DNA from 2 places in the Bacillus sp. FJAT-53060 genome. Region 2 is predicted to be linked to the other one. Evidence: riboswitches for the same ligand, from Rfam matches in the RefSeq annotation. Region 2 holds a riboswitch; the other holds the start of a gene.
The links. Region 2 has a riboswitch for glycine ahead of gcvT (glycine cleavage system aminomethyltransferase GcvT). Riboswitches for the same ligand answer to the same signal wherever they lie in the genome.

Region 1: another riboswitch for glycine. It lies ahead of WAX46_RS05210 (amino acid permease); the one in region 2 lies ahead of gcvT (glycine cleavage system aminomethyltransferase GcvT).

What each region holds. Positions count from the first base shown of each region.
Region 1 covers NZ_JBAWSW010000008.1:56,794-64,369, reverse strand. The annotation lists gene WAX46_RS05230 (ABC transporter ATP-binding protein) at 1-617, shown strand, start outside; gene WAX46_RS05225 (energy-coupling factor transporter transmembrane component T family protein) at 608-1,438, shown strand; gene WAX46_RS05220 (CxxH/CxxC protein) at 1,600-1,770, shown strand; gene rlmH (23S rRNA (pseudouridine(1915)-N(3))-methyltransferase RlmH) at 1,851-2,330, shown strand; glycine riboswitch at 3,188-3,267, shown strand; gene WAX46_RS05210 (amino acid permease) at 3,430-4,773, shown strand; gene WAX46_RS05200 (NUDIX hydrolase) at 5,495-6,118, shown strand; gene WAX46_RS15755 (monooxygenase family protein) at 6,229-6,486, opposite strand; partial or broken gene WAX46_RS05190 (PRD domain-containing protein) at 6,904-6,993, shown strand; gene WAX46_RS05185 (Rap family tetratricopeptide repeat protein) at 7,422-7,576, opposite strand, start outside.
Region 2 covers NZ_JBAWSW010000026.1:2,547-10,122, reverse strand. The annotation lists gene gcvPB (aminomethyl-transferring glycine dehydrogenase subunit GcvPB) at 1-1,101, opposite strand, end outside; gene gcvPA (aminomethyl-transferring glycine dehydrogenase subunit GcvPA) at 1,094-2,440, opposite strand; gene gcvT (glycine cleavage system aminomethyltransferase GcvT) at 2,457-3,554, opposite strand; glycine riboswitch at 3,659-3,751, opposite strand; glycine riboswitch at 3,755-3,862, opposite strand; gene WAX46_RS10600 (DEAD/DEAH box helicase) at 4,112-5,794, shown strand; gene WAX46_RS10595 (YqhG family protein) at 5,798-6,595, shown strand; gene WAX46_RS10590 (anti-repressor SinI family protein) at 6,782-6,904, shown strand; gene sinR (transcriptional regulator SinR) at 6,981-7,316, shown strand; gene tasA (biofilm matrix protein TasA) at 7,384-7,576, opposite strand, start outside.

The sequences.
Region 1 (7,576 bases), on a different contig from region 2:
TCACAGGAGATACGATCAAACAGCGCTCCGAACGCATCGGCGTCGTCATGCAAAACCCAAATCAAATGATTTCAAAACAAATGATCTTTGATGAGGTCGCATTGGGTCTTGTATTAAGAGGCGTACAAGAGGAAGAAATAAAAGAACGTGTCGAGCGTGTTCTGAAAGTATGCGGCTTGTATCCATTCCGAAATTGGCCCATCTCAGCTCTCAGCTTTGGACAGAAAAAACGCGTCACCATTGCATCCATTCTTGTGTTAGAGCCGGAAATCATCATCCTAGACGAGCCAACTGCCGGACAGGATTTTAGACATTATACAGAAATGATGACGTTTTTAGAGCAACTAAACAAACAAGGTGTGACCATTTTAATGATCACACATGATATGCATTTGATGCTTGAATACACAACAAGAACCATTGTGATTGCAGATGGAGAAAAAATCGCAGATGATGCACCTGCCAAACTGCTCACAGATCAGTTGCTTGTCCAAAAGGCAAGTTTAAAGGAAACGTCGCTGTATGAGCTAGCGCTAAAAGCAGATTGGCCAAATCCGAATGAACTCGTGGATCGCTTCATTGAGGTTGACAGAAAGGAACGAATGACATGGCTGTAGATATGCTGTCCTATATCGATCGCCCCTCGCCAATTCATCGGCTGACAGGTGCAACCAAACTCATTTGCTTTATCCTCTGGTCATCCGCAGCGATGCTCACGTATGATACGGGCGTTTTAGTCTTTATGCTAGTCGCCAGTATCATATTTTTCCATCTGTCGAACGTACGATTTCGTGATATATCCTTCGTGATGATTGTGTTGGTAATTTTTCTTGTGATCAACAACATCGCCATTTACATCTTTGCACCGCAGCAAGGTGTCGCCATCTACGGAGCAAAACACGAGCTTTTTCATATCGCAGGCCGGTACAATGTCACACTTGAACAGCTTTTCTATCAATTGAACATTACAATCAAATATGTGACCGTCATGCCAGCAGCGCTCTTATTTATCGTCACAACAAATCCAAGTGAATTCGCCTCATCGCTCAGCCGAATCGGCGTCAGCTACCGGATTTCCTATGCTGTAGCGATTGCCCTGCGCTATATTCCAGATATCCAACGGGATTTCCGGACGATTGCAATTTCTCAGCAAGCAAGAGGAATCGATTTATCAAAGAACGAAAAACTGGGGAAACGAATCAAAAATGCGTTATCGATTGTGATGCCTCTCATTTTCTCTAGCTTAGAGCGGATTGAAACGATCAGCAATGCAATGGAGCTGCGTGGATTTGGAAAGCATAAAAAGCGCACATGGTTCACCGCCAACGACTTTCAAAAAGCAGATTATGTGGCGTTAGTGTTTGTTGGTGTGGTGCTGATCGTGACACTTGTAATTACATTTATTAGAGGAACGAGATTTTATAATCCGTTTGTATAGAAAGAAGCCTTCACAGGAAGTGGAGGCTTCTTGTGTTGTTTGTGGATAAAAGGTTTGGGAAATGGCAAAAGACTATTAACATGTGAATAAATCGGTTATATTGAACAATGAGCGAAATACTTGTGAATAACCATAGAACATATTGGAGGAATAAGATACTTATGAACAAAACATTTTATGCTTGTGTAGAACACATTGAAACCGTACTAGATATGTATATAGATGATCATGAACTGCCACCAGAATTCAGAAAAATCGAACATACACACAGTTTATCCACAACCTGTGAATTGTGCGATGAACCTGCAATATATATAGTAGGGAACGCGTGATCGGACACAATATACACAAATTTTATCCACAATTGTTGATAACTTATATGAATAACTTGTTCTTAAGGTGGGGATGACCTGTGAATATATCAATTATCACAGTAGGAAAATTAAAAGAGAAATATTTAAAGCAAGGCATAGCCGAATACACAAAACGATTACAGGCCTATGCGAAAATTGAGATCATTGAGCTAGCGGACGAAAAAGCGCCCGAACATCTCAGCCATCAAGACATGAAAATCATCAAAGACAAAGAAGGCGAACGAATCCTAAGCAAAATCAATCCAGACGCCCACGTCATCACCCTCGCCATCGAAGGAAAAATGAAAAGTTCCGAAGAATTAGCCGAAACAATAGATAATCTGGCAACTTACGGAAAAAGTAAGGTATGTTTTGTCATAGGCGGATCGCTTGGATTAAGTGACGCTGTGATGCAGCGCACGAATGAGAAGCTGTCATTTTCGAAAATGACGTTCCCGCATCAGTTGATGAGGTTGGTGCTGATGGAGCAGATTTATCGGGCGTTTCGGATTGTTCGCGGGGAGCCTTATCATAAGTAAATGCAATTATTATGTACAGTTATAGCTAGTGTTTTATAGATATGACTGTTTTTTATGTAAGAATAAAATTGAGTTGAATATGTTATTACTAGTTGTGAACTAATAAATTTTAAAAAAACTATGCTTATAAAAAAATGAATTGGAATTGGTTAATAACGACTTTGACAATTCACGATAAAAAAAATAATTCTCCTAACAAATGTATATAATGTTTGGAAATATAATGAATTTACACAATCTAATGAAGCAAAAATAAAATTATATTTCGATGATGAATATATTGAATGTGCTTTAAGAAAAGGTAAAAATGGTCATGTAGCAGTAAGATTTGATACTATCGAAAGTTTAAAAATAGAAATTATGTATTATTTTGCTAATTATAAAAATCCTAGTACACATCTAGTCCCAGGATTGGCTGGGATTTTATCTAATAAGACCTATATTCGCAGATACGCTAGAACTAAATCAATAACAGTTGGTGATGCAAACCTAGTGTTAAGAAATATAGTAGTTTCTTTAGGGTTAAATAAAAAAAGAAGACGAATTTAATGAATTGGTAGATAAGATAAAGTTTATATTCCCTAATATTCAAATTTAAGAGTGAATTATAATGAGGATACAGATGAGTATTTAAGTGTAAGGTGGATTTCTCCATCAAACGAGCCGAACATCCTTTGATTTATTAGACCTTAATCAGATGAAGTGAAGTCATCGTGTGTAAGGTAGAGGGAGTGTAACATCAAACAGATTACCATTGACAGCTTTCTTCTTGAGGCGTAAAATATGAAATTATTCAGAAATAGCAACATTTTAAGTAAATAACGAAGGCTATGATTGCTGTGGGTCACACTATGGCAGGAGCAGCTTCTGGAGAGACCACATGTATGTGCGGCGCCGAAGGGTTCACAATCTCAGGCAGAAGGACAGAAGAGTACGAAATATTGTATTTTTGATGCATTGATGATGTCATGTATTGCTTTTCTCTATTTGACTATTCTTTTATGACTATGAGATTGGAGCGCATCCAATCTCTTTTTTTATGTATTTTTTAAGAGTTCGCTATTGCAATATAAGATCGTGTTGTAGGAGGGCATTGAAATTGGCACAACAAGAGTTAAAACGAGATTTATCAAACCGTCATGTTCAATTGATTGCGATTGGCGGAACCATCGGAACAGGGCTGTTTTTAGGCTCTGGAAAGGCCATTCAATTGGCGGGTCCGTCGATCATTTTTGCCTACTTAATTGTCGGAATGGCTATCTTTTTTGTCATGAGGGCACTTGGAGAATTGCTCTTATCTAAGTCGGGCTATCAATCGTTAACCGATATTGCACAAGACTATCTTGGTTCTTGGGCTTCATTTGTGACAGGATGGACGTATTGGTTTTGCTGGATTATGACAGTCATGGCTGATGTCATTGCGGTCGGGGTGTATGTGCAGTATTGGTTTGACATTCCGCAATGGATTCCTGCACTCATTTGTTTGTTGATTTTACTAGGATTTAATTTATTAACGGTGAAGCTTTTTGGAGAAATGGAGTTTTGGTTTGCACTTATTAAAGTCATCACAATTCTATTGTTAATTGGAGTCGGGATTGTCCTATTAATCATTGGGTTTCAAACAGATGCCGGATCTGTGACGGTCACGAATCTTTGGTCACATGGCGGGTTATTTCCAAATGGTATAACAGGCTTCTTGTTGTCATTCCAGATGGTGATTTTTGCTTATGTAGGAGTGGAACTTGTCGGCGTTTCCGCAGCAGAAACAGCGAATCCACAAAAAAATATTCCGTCTGCGATTCATAAAATTCCATTAAGAATTCTTTTTTTCTATGTGGGTGCCATCTTTGTTTTATTATGTATCAACCCATGGACCGAGCTCAGTGCATCAGAAAGTCCCTTTGTGAAAACCTTTGGACTTATTGGTATACTAGTAGCAGCGGGGCTCATTAATTTTGTCGTTCTGACGTCTGCAGCTTCAGCTTGTAATAGCGGTATGTTCTCAACGAGCCGTATTTTGTATAATCTCAGTCATCAAAAGCAGGGGCCAACTTCCTTTGGCCGACTGAATAAGCACGCTGTCCCAAGCAATGCGCTGTTTGTTTCAACAATCGTGGTGTCTGTCGGGGCTCTTTTGAGCAAGATGATGCCAGAACAAGCCTTTGGCATTGTGACGACGATTAGTGCCATTTGTTTCATTTGGGTCTGGAGTATTATTTTAATTTGTCACTTAAAATATAAAAAAGCACGTCCTGATCTGCATGCGGCATCTACTTTTAAAGCGCCATTCACACCTTTTGTGAATATCGGTGTCCTTGTGCTCTTTGCTGCCATTCTCGTGATCATGCTCTTCGCTGACGCAACACGCCCAGCGCTGTTATTGACACCAGTATGGTTCGGTTTCCTATTTTTGATTTATGCACGAAAGAAACGAAGTGCATGATAATGGGCGAAACAGCAAAGTCTTTTCGGGATGTGCTTTTTATCAATTAACGATTTCGAATCTTCAACATATACTTTGCATTGAGAAGAGTTGAGAGCGATTGACTCCGAGGGAATACACAATCAAAATAAACATGGCACCGGTCAATAGAAAATTCATCATTTGAAAGGTGTAAAACAGCCCTTCCAGCATCACATGCTTTTCGCCTTCTTTTCTGATATAGTCCTTGTCTGATGGATTTGGTAGATTGCGATTAGAATAGACAAGCTTTAGCACAGATATCGCTACATAAGAGTTAATTATATTGATCATCAATAAAGTTACATTGACAAGGATGAGCTATAGTTGTTGCTTGGTCACGATAGCAACACCAATTGCCTCGTTTTTAGTTCATCCTCCTCGAATAGAAAAATAGTGAAAGCTTAACAGCCAGCAGGGACGGCATTAATACGTCTCGTTCCATTAAGCTGATCGTCTGGCGAGAAACCTTTACACGCTTTGCAAGCTCAGTTGGTTCAAACCATCACGTGGGGCAGCTCTTTTAGCCGATTTTTCATCATGTCACCTCAAATATTATCCCAATATTTACTTTATTGTAAAATATTATATTCATTTTGATATTTGTCAAAATGATAAAAATAATTGTTATAAAGATCACCTTTATTCAAAAGGTCAACAATGATACGCTAAAGGAAAGAGAAATAGAAAACAGGTGATGCCCATGCTCATTGATCAATTAAAAAATGACTTACATCAATCACAACCGTTGTTTATTGGAGAAGAGACAGCGTTCAAAGCCGCAGTCCTTGTCCCTTTGGTGCAAGTCAACGGGGAATGGCATGTTTTATTTGAGATACGATCGCTGACGATGAAAAAACAGCCTGGTGATATTAGCTTTCCTGGAGGCAAACTCGACGGGGGCGAAACAGCGCAAGAAGCGGCATTGCGAGAAACTCATGAAGAACTGGGCATTCCGCCCGAATCAGTCGAAACCGTTGGACAGCTCAGCCCTTACATTGCCTCTCCATCCTTCGTGGTGTATCCATATGTCGGTATCATTGATGAACAGAAGGTCAAACACTCCTTTAATCAAGAGGAAGTGGAGGAGACCTTTATCGTGCCTCTATCTTGGCTCTGCCAATACGAGCCGTACTTACATCATGTATCTGTTCAGCCAACACCAGCTGAGGACTTTCCTTATGAAAAAATCATGAATGGTGAGAAATACCGCTGGGGGAGTCGTTCGATTGAGGAATGGTTTTTTGATTATGAAAACTATACCATTTGGGGATTAACAGCCCGCATATTAAAGCATTTTGTGTCCGTTGTAAAAAGAAATGCCTAAAGAATCGCTCTCTAGGAATTTGGGTTTATATAGACGCTCTTTCGCTGTTTGTTTTTCTTTCCCAATTGGAATAGGGGATCTAGCTTGGCTCAATCCGTAGGAAGGCATGTTCACACGTAGACTGATTCATACGAGCCTGCTTGAATTTGATAGGTTTCATGACAAATTCCTACTGCGTCATTTTTCCGTGCTCTCTGATTAAATGCTTTCCAAGCCGCCAAATGTTTCTCCATCTTGGCATAGGCAAGGAGGTCCTCTATTGACTGCAAATATTGAATCATGGTTGTGGTGCGTAAACCAAGTCCCGAAAAAACCAATCTCTTCTGATGCGTATACAGTTCTTTGATCATGCTAGGAATTATTGCCATGAATACAGGCAGCCATTGATGGATGGCCCAGCGTTAATTGATTCGTTATCAGTTGTGTATCTGCCAGCAAGTATGTGTTTTTTCATCTGTTCACAAGTTTCCACTGCACCAATCAATTCCTGCTTGGGTCACTTTCTTTCCATAATCTAAACCAGCCAGTACTTCATATCAGCTTCATCTGGATACAGTTCATTAATGTTTTTTTAATCGAAACATATGTCTCATAACGGAACGAAGCCCCCCTCCCATAATCCTGTAAAAGCGCCAGTTTTTTCTCAAAAGAAAGATATTGTCCAAAGAATAACTTTAATAAAACTTCATTTCGTTCTACTGGTAACTGATCAGCGGCTGCGCCACATCGTATAATAAGCAGAAGAGCACTTAAACACAAATCTAAATTGAGGGGTCTATTTCACCTTAATAGACCATTTAAATTTTGCAGTAGAACACTTCAAAAAGAATATTAATATCACAAATCTCGTGTACTGGGAAATCAAAAATTACTAAGAAGAATTTGAAGTAGGTAATTATGCACTAGGTGAAAAACCTGATTCGAAAGATGGTATAAAGTATGCCAAGATGATCGGGAGTAGAAGTCAATCTTGCGATAATTAAATGTGAAAATGGACCTTATTACAGCCGGTTCATTTCCCATGTGAAATTCTTTGTGGGAAGATTTTATGCAAATAAATTATTATCAGATCAAGAAAATGAGCTGCTGGAACAAATTGCTCACTTGTATCCTCAGCAATGGATGTTGCCAACAGGTGCATAGTATCGTCATCATATATTGTGGTACATATCCACCGCCTCCTTTCTTTCAACAAGTAAAGTAAATGTATAACCACTCGCCTCATCATGAGGCAAGTGGTTCTTTGTATAGTACCGTTTTATATTATGTCCCTATAGGCCGTTCTGCTGTACCAGGATTCGAGTCATTTAACGGATTGAAAAACCCTGTTTGTCCAAAGACAACGATGGCTAAAGCGAAAATCAGTAAACTCATTTTTTTCATCAGAATTCCTCCAGTCAATTTTATGATGTTCCGTGTGATAGGCTTCCTTTAAAAAGAGATATGCTTGATCTATTG
Region 2 (7,576 bases):
TAAGCGGCGCATCATATAGTTCGCATTTAACACAGCATGATCTGTTACAGCCTTTAGACCATCTGGGCCCATAGAGCGAATGTAAGCATATGCCCTGACGTTTATACCAAAGTTGCCATAGAACGGCTTGACGCGTCCAATTGATTCTGGACGATCATCGTCAAAATAAAAACGTTCTTCCTTCTTCACAAGCACTGGCTTTGGCAAGTACGGAATCAAATCCTCTTTCACTCCAACTGGACCTGAACCAGGACCTCCGCCTCCGTGTGGCCCGGTAAAGGTTTTATGAAGATTTAAGTGCACCACATCAAATCCCATATCCCCCGGTCTTGCTCTGCTTAAAACGGCATTCAAGTTCGCACCATCATAATAAAGCTTACCGCCAGCTCCATGAACGATTTCAGCCATTTCTAAAATATTTTCTTCAAAAAGACCGAGTGTATTGGGGTTTGTTAGCATGAGAGCAGCTGTTTCTTCATTCACGACACGTCGTAAATCCTCTAAATCAACAAGCCCCTTTTCATCAGATGCAACGGTAATCGTTTCGAATCCAGCCACTGTCGCAGATGCAGGATTCGTTCCATGCGCAGAATCTGGCACGATGACTTTTGTTCGTTTATGATCTCCTCTTGCTTCGTGATACGCACGAATCATCATGAGTCCCGTCCATTCGCCATGCGCTCCTGCCGCGGGCTGTAATGTCACAGCGTCCATTCCCGTTATTTCTTCAAGATGCTCACCAAGGTCATAAAGTAATTCTAATGCCCCTTGCACAGTGTCTGTCTCTTGGAGTGGATGAACCTGGGAGAAGCCTGCAAGACGGGCGACTTTCTCGTTAATCTTTGGATTATATTTCATCGTACAAGAGCCAAGAGGATAAAAACCGGAATCGACCCCATGATTACGTCTTGATAGTGCTGTGTAATGACGCATAATATCAAGCTCAGATACTTCGGGAAGCTCAGCATCCTCATGGCGGATGTACGTTTCATCAAATAAAGCTGGGAGCTCCTCTTCAGGTACATCTATATCAGGTAAGCTATAACCAATTCTTCCTTCTCTGGATAATTCAAAAATAAGCGGCTGATCTTGTTTATTCATGGCGATCCCCCAATTCCTTGATGAACGTATCAATTTCTTCTTTTATTCTTAGCTCTGTCACGGCCACAAGCATGTGCTCCTGGAGCTCTGGATAGTCTCGACCTAAGTCATAGCCACCGATAATCCCTTTTTTAAGCAATCGTTTATTGGCTTCTTTCACAGGCTCATTTAGCTTGATCACGAATTCATTAAAATGGGCTCCTTCTACATCAACCTGTAACCCGTGATTTGCCGCCTGCCTCTTGGCATAATGGGCTTTTTGCACGTTTTGATAGGCAATTTCTTTTATACCCTTTTTTCCAAGTGCCGTCATCGCAACAGAAGCGGCTAATGCATTTAATGCCTGATTGGAACAAATATTTGAAGTCGCTTTATCTCTTCGAATGTGCTGCTCACGCGCTTGAAGGGTGAGCACAAATCCACGAACGCCATTCTCGTCTTCTGTTTGCCCCACTAAACGCCCCGGTACTTTCCTCATTAATTTTTTCTTCACGGCGAAATACCCGCAATGAGGTCCGCCAAATGCAGCCGGGATGCCAAACGGCTGTGCATCACCAACGACAATATCTGCTCCAAGATTTCCTGGCGGCTTCAGTAAACCGAGAGCAAGCGGATTACTTGAGACAATAAACAGGCTTTTTCCTTTATGCGCAATCGGTTCAATGTCTTTTAGCGGTTCAACGACACCGAAAAAGTTTGGATATTGCACAAGGACAGCGGCTGTTTCGTCGCAGACAGCCGCTTCTAATGCAGCTACATCCGTCTGTCCTTTTCGCGCAGGAACCTCGACCACTTCGATATGCTGCCCTTTGGCATATGTTTTTAGCACCGCTCTTGATTCAGGATGAACCGTCTCAGAGACGACAATTCTTTTCTTCTTTGTATGTCCTGCAGCCAGCATCGCCGCTTCAGCTAATGCTGTTCCGCCATCATACATAGAGGAGTTTGCAAGATCCATACCAGTCATCTCAGCGATCATGGTCTGAAACTCAAAGATGGCTTGCAATTCACCCTGCGAAATCTCCGGCTGATAAGGTGTATACGCTGTATAAAATTCAGAACGTGAGATCACATGATCTACAATCACAGGCTGATAATGATCGTACACACCAGCACCAAGAAACGATGCATAGGAAACGGTATCCTTGTTCTTACCAGCAAGACGAGACAGCTCCCGCACAAGCTCTGTTTCAGATGCCGCTTCTTTAATATTGTATGCTCCTTTGAATCTTACTTTCTCTGGGATATCTGAAAAAAGCTCATCAATTGACTGAACGCCAATGACATCCAACATTTCTTTTTGACCTTGCTCTGTTTGCGGCAAATACCTATGCTTCATCCTCTATTCCCCCTGGTTATGTGGCTCTTTTATAAAATGGTGTGGCAACGATTTTGGCTTTTAGACGTTTTTTACGAACTTGCACTTCAACCTCTGTCCCAAGCTGTGCTTGAGATGTTTTGATCAAGGCAAGACCTACATTTTTCTTTAACGTTGGAGATTGTGTACCCGTTGTGACAAATCCAATCTGCTCCTCTCCTGAAAAGACCGGATAGGCTGTCCGCGGAATCCCTTTATCAATCATTTCAATCCCGACAAGCTTACGCTTCGTTCCCTCTTCTTTTTGTTTTTTAAGCACAGCTTTCCCAATAAAGTCTACTTCTTTATCCGTTTTGACAGCAAAACCAATCCCACCCTCTAATGGGGAAATGTCCTTTGTCAACTCCTGACCATAAAGCGGTAGTCTCGCTTCAAACCTTAAGGTATCACGTGCACCAAGCCCACACGGAATAAGTCCTTTTGGCTGACCCGATTCTAATAAAGATGACCAAATATGGACAACATCTTCTGCCAGGCAGTAGATTTCAAAGCCGTCTTCACCTGTGTATCCAGTTCTTGAGACAAGCACCTCTTTTTGAGCGACCTCAGCTTGTGATAGAAACGTAAATGGTTTGAGTGATGTCACCTCTTCATTCGCCACATCCTTTATGATGTCAGCAGCGAGTGGCCCCTGAAGTGCTAACAGGGCGATTTGGTCAGAGACGTTTTTGATTGACACATCATCTTCAATCTGATGGTTCAATAGCCAATTCACATCTTTTTCGATATTTGATGCATTAATAACAAGCAAATAGTTGTTCTTTTCTTTTTGATAGACGAGCAGGTCATCCACCGTCCCGCCATCTTCATAACACATAGCTGTATATAGTGCCTTACCGTCTGAGAGCTTAGACAGATCATTGGTTAATAACCTTTGTAAAAAAGGAAAGGCATCTTGACCTTTGACTTCTACCTCTCCCATGTGAGAGACATCAAAAAGCCCTGCTTTTGTTCTAACAGCTTCATGTTCTTCTTTAATGGAAGAAAATTGGACAGGTAATTCCCAGCCCCCGAAGTCAATGGTTTTTGCCCCAAACGTTTCATACGCATGAAAAAGCGGTGTTCGTTTCAACATTAATCGTTTCCCCCTTTTTTCTTACAGTGCAGAGCACAAGCTGAATTTTCAGAAAAAAATCACAGCAAAAAAGGACAGAGAGCTTCCTTTTATCAAAAAGAAGTCTCTGTCCTTGCACCTGAAAGTTTACAGCACAACATCAATGTGCGTTTTCCCCTTTGGTGGTTTGCTCATAAAAAAGCAAACACTCTCCAGAGTTGCGTCCGGTAAGGGTACTTTTGCCTGAGAGATTCACTGAATCAATTCAGCTTGCTCCTTCGGCGCCTGCCAGTGCAAAATAACCGCCAAGTCTCTCCCCATACCATCATCCGCTCATATTCTTCACATTTATTGGACATACTATCAAAATGGGTGACTTATTATCTAAATCACTTACCAACATCCTACCATTAGAAATGGATAGAGAGCAACAGAAAAATCATTAACATTTTTAAAATAAACATTCAATATCGTTCGTTTTTATTGATATATATAGTCTTTTAAAGACCTCTAAAAAATGAAGCGTTTAAAAACAGAACGATTTTATCATGATCCTACTAGAAAGGCAGGCGATGACATTGAAGATTCAAACGATTTTTGATCAGGATTGGACGAGTGAATTTCAGCAGCGGCTGGCATTAGATGGCCCCTGGGCGAACTGGGAAATGTACCGTTTAGCGACGCAGGTGCAGAAAGTCACAGCAATTGATTCATTCGAGGGCTTACAGGCTCCTGCGCACCTGCCTGCTTTCACTCCTTTAAAACACCAGCTCGAAGTAGCCAGAAGAGTCGTAGAAGAAATGAACGGAAAAGCCATTTTGGCAGATGAAGTGGGCCTTGGGAAAACCATGGAAGCAGGACTCATTATGAAAGAATACATGATTCGTGGACTGGCCCAAAAAATTCTCATTCTCGTACCCGCCTCCCTTGTGTCTCAGTGGGTACAGGAGCTTCGGACGAAATTTTACATTGATGCTGTCGAACAGAAAAAAAGCTATGTGTGGGAGCAGTGTGATGTCGTTGTTTCCTCAATTGATACTGCAAAAAGACAGCCGCATCGAGACACGATTTTATCAATTTCCTATGATATGGTCATTATTGATGAAGCACACAAACTGAAAAACAACAAAACAAAAAACTATGAGTTTGTGAGAAATTTGAATAAAAAGTTTTGCCTGCTGCTCACAGCAACGCCTATCCAAAATCGAATAGGGGAAATTTTTAATCTCGTTTCCCTTCTGAAACCAGGCCATCTAGGAAACGAACATCAGTTTAAAGATATCTTTGCCAAAAAAGACCTGCAGCTAGAAGACCATGACCGCTTAAAACAGTTAGTCAATAAAGTGATGATTCGTAACCGCAGGCAAGACACTGGCATGGAATGGTCAAAAAGACATGTGAAGACGATTTCCATTGATTTCTCTCCGACAGAACAAGCATTATATGATGAAATCTGCAAGCTAAAAGAGAACCCATCTTATACTAAACACATGTTTTCAATTATGACCTTGGAACGAGAATGCTGTTCAAGCCGCGAGGCGGTATATATGACGATCAAAAAAATGCAGGAAGAGGAAAAACATATTCTAGGATCTTCTGCCATCGCGCAAATCATGGAAAAAATCAACCAAGTTGAGCAAAATTCAAAGGCGCTCGAAGTGGTCAAACTCATTCAGCAGTTGAATGAGAAGGTCATTATTTTCACTGAATATCGTGCAACACAAATTTATTTACAATGGTTTCTTCAGAAAAATGGCATCAGCTCAGTTCCTTTTCGAGGTGGTTTTAAACGAAGTAAAAAAGACTGGATGAAAGATTTATTTAGAGAACGGGTTCAAGTGTTAATTGCCACGGAAGCTGGGGGGGAAGGGATCAACCTTCAGTTTTGTAACCAGATCATCAATTATGACCTTCCGTGGAACCCTATGCGTCTAGAACAGCGAATTGGACGTATTCATCGCCTTGGCCAAGAGCGTGATGTCCACATTTACAATATGGCAACGAACGGAACAGTCGAGGAACATATTTTAAAGCTTTTATATGAAAAAATTCAGTTGTTTGAAAACGTCATTGGCGATTTAGATGATATTTTAACCCGGATTGGTATCAAAGAGGCACAAAAAGAATTGCATCATATTCTCTTTCAGCACGAATCTGATGGAGACATGAAAAAGAAATTAACCCAGTTTGCATCGTATTTAACAGAAGCACAAACACCACTTTTAGAAAAAAAGACAGCAAGGCTCATAAAGGAGAGTTGATCAATGGAGCAGCGTGACATTCACACATTTCTTCTCCGTTTCTTTCAGGCGAATCAATGCGACATAATAGAAGAAAGTGCAGGACACCTAACCGTACAGCTGACAATAGATATGGATAAATTGATTATGAACCGTCCTTTTTATTGGCACTGGCTCGAAAAAACTGGTGGTGTACCTGAGCCTAGGCAATTAACCTTAATCACCGATCAAAAAAAAGCTGGCGACACGGTTGAAGGTGAATTTATCCACTTCGGCTCCCCTCGTTTATTTCAAATATTCGAGGCTGTGAAACAGCAAGGAAGATTTATCCGGCTCTACGAAAGAGTGAAACCACTCACAAACAACCAGATCGCACTGGAGCCATGGCTTGGTCTCAATGTGAAAATATCTTACCTGGCAGACTGCAAGAAGGATAAGCTACTATCACTTGGTCTTCATCTGATACGCGGGGAAGTCATAGAACAATTTCAAGATCAGCTGGAAACACGTGAGCTGTCGTCTCAAATCCCTGATTATTGTTTTACAATGAGTACAATGATCAAGCCTGAAAGTGGAGTCAAACGGCTCTATAGCCTAATGGAGCGTTATGCTTATGAGGAACCGGACGATTGGGCGGTGAAAGCTATTCAAAAGTGGAAGGAAGACTCGGAACTTTTAAACCAATTTTATGAAGGGACTTCAGACACATCTGTAGAATATGAAATAGAAAGACAAGCACTCAAAACTTTATACGAACCAAAAATCAGTCTTACGATTGAAAATGGAGGGCTTTTTTACTTACATCAAAAAAGAGGCGGTTAACTCATCGGTCTCCCCCTCTTCATGTTCATGTCACATACAATTTTCGATCAGTCAAGAACAAAGTTTGTCTGTTGTATTGGGCGGAAACATGACGCAAGCAAACTATGAGTTCTTACCACCTGTGTCTTTCCATTTAATGCGTTAGTGCCTGAAATACATGATTCAGTATTTTAGGAGGGTATTTGCATGGAAAAGAAAACGAACATATTAGACAGTGAATGGGTAAAATTATTAAACGAAGCTCGGAAGGCAGGACTAACAGTCGAGGAAGTCCGTCATTTTCTCAAATCAAACAAAAAAGTCCGCTGAGTCTCCCCCTCTGGTAAGAAGTCATTCTATCAAACCTTTCTGAATGTGCTATAATATCGAAAGGAAGGTGATGACATTGATTGGCCAGCGTATTAAACAATACCGCAATGAAAAAGGCTACTCACTATCAGAACTGGCCGAAAAGGCTGGGGTAGCGAAGTCTTATTTAAGTTCAATAGAAAGAAACTTGCAAACAAACCCCTCCATTCAATTTCTTGAAAAAATCTCCGCTGTTCTGGACGTCTCGGTTCATACACTGTTAAACGAAAAAGATGAAACCGAATACGATGGTCAATTAGATAGTGAATGGGAAAAACTAGTTCGAGATGCAATGACATCAGGGGTTTCGAAAAAGCAATTTCGTGAATTTTTAGATTATCAGATCTGGAAAAAAAAGCAATTGGAGGAGTAAAGCGCACGTTTTAGCGCATACTCCTCCAATTGCTATACAGAGCTCGATATCAGTCTAAACACTGGCTTTATTTTTTATCTTCGCTGTGTGCTTTTTCGTTTTCTTTCACGTATCCTTTTTCATTCGTATGCTTTTTGGGGTTGATCGTTAAACCATTCCACTGAGTCGCTTCGAAGGATAGATCAATTTGAATCGCATCGCCCTGGTATTTATTTTGGATATAGTGACCAGCTTTATCCTTCGTCTGGTCATTGACAAAT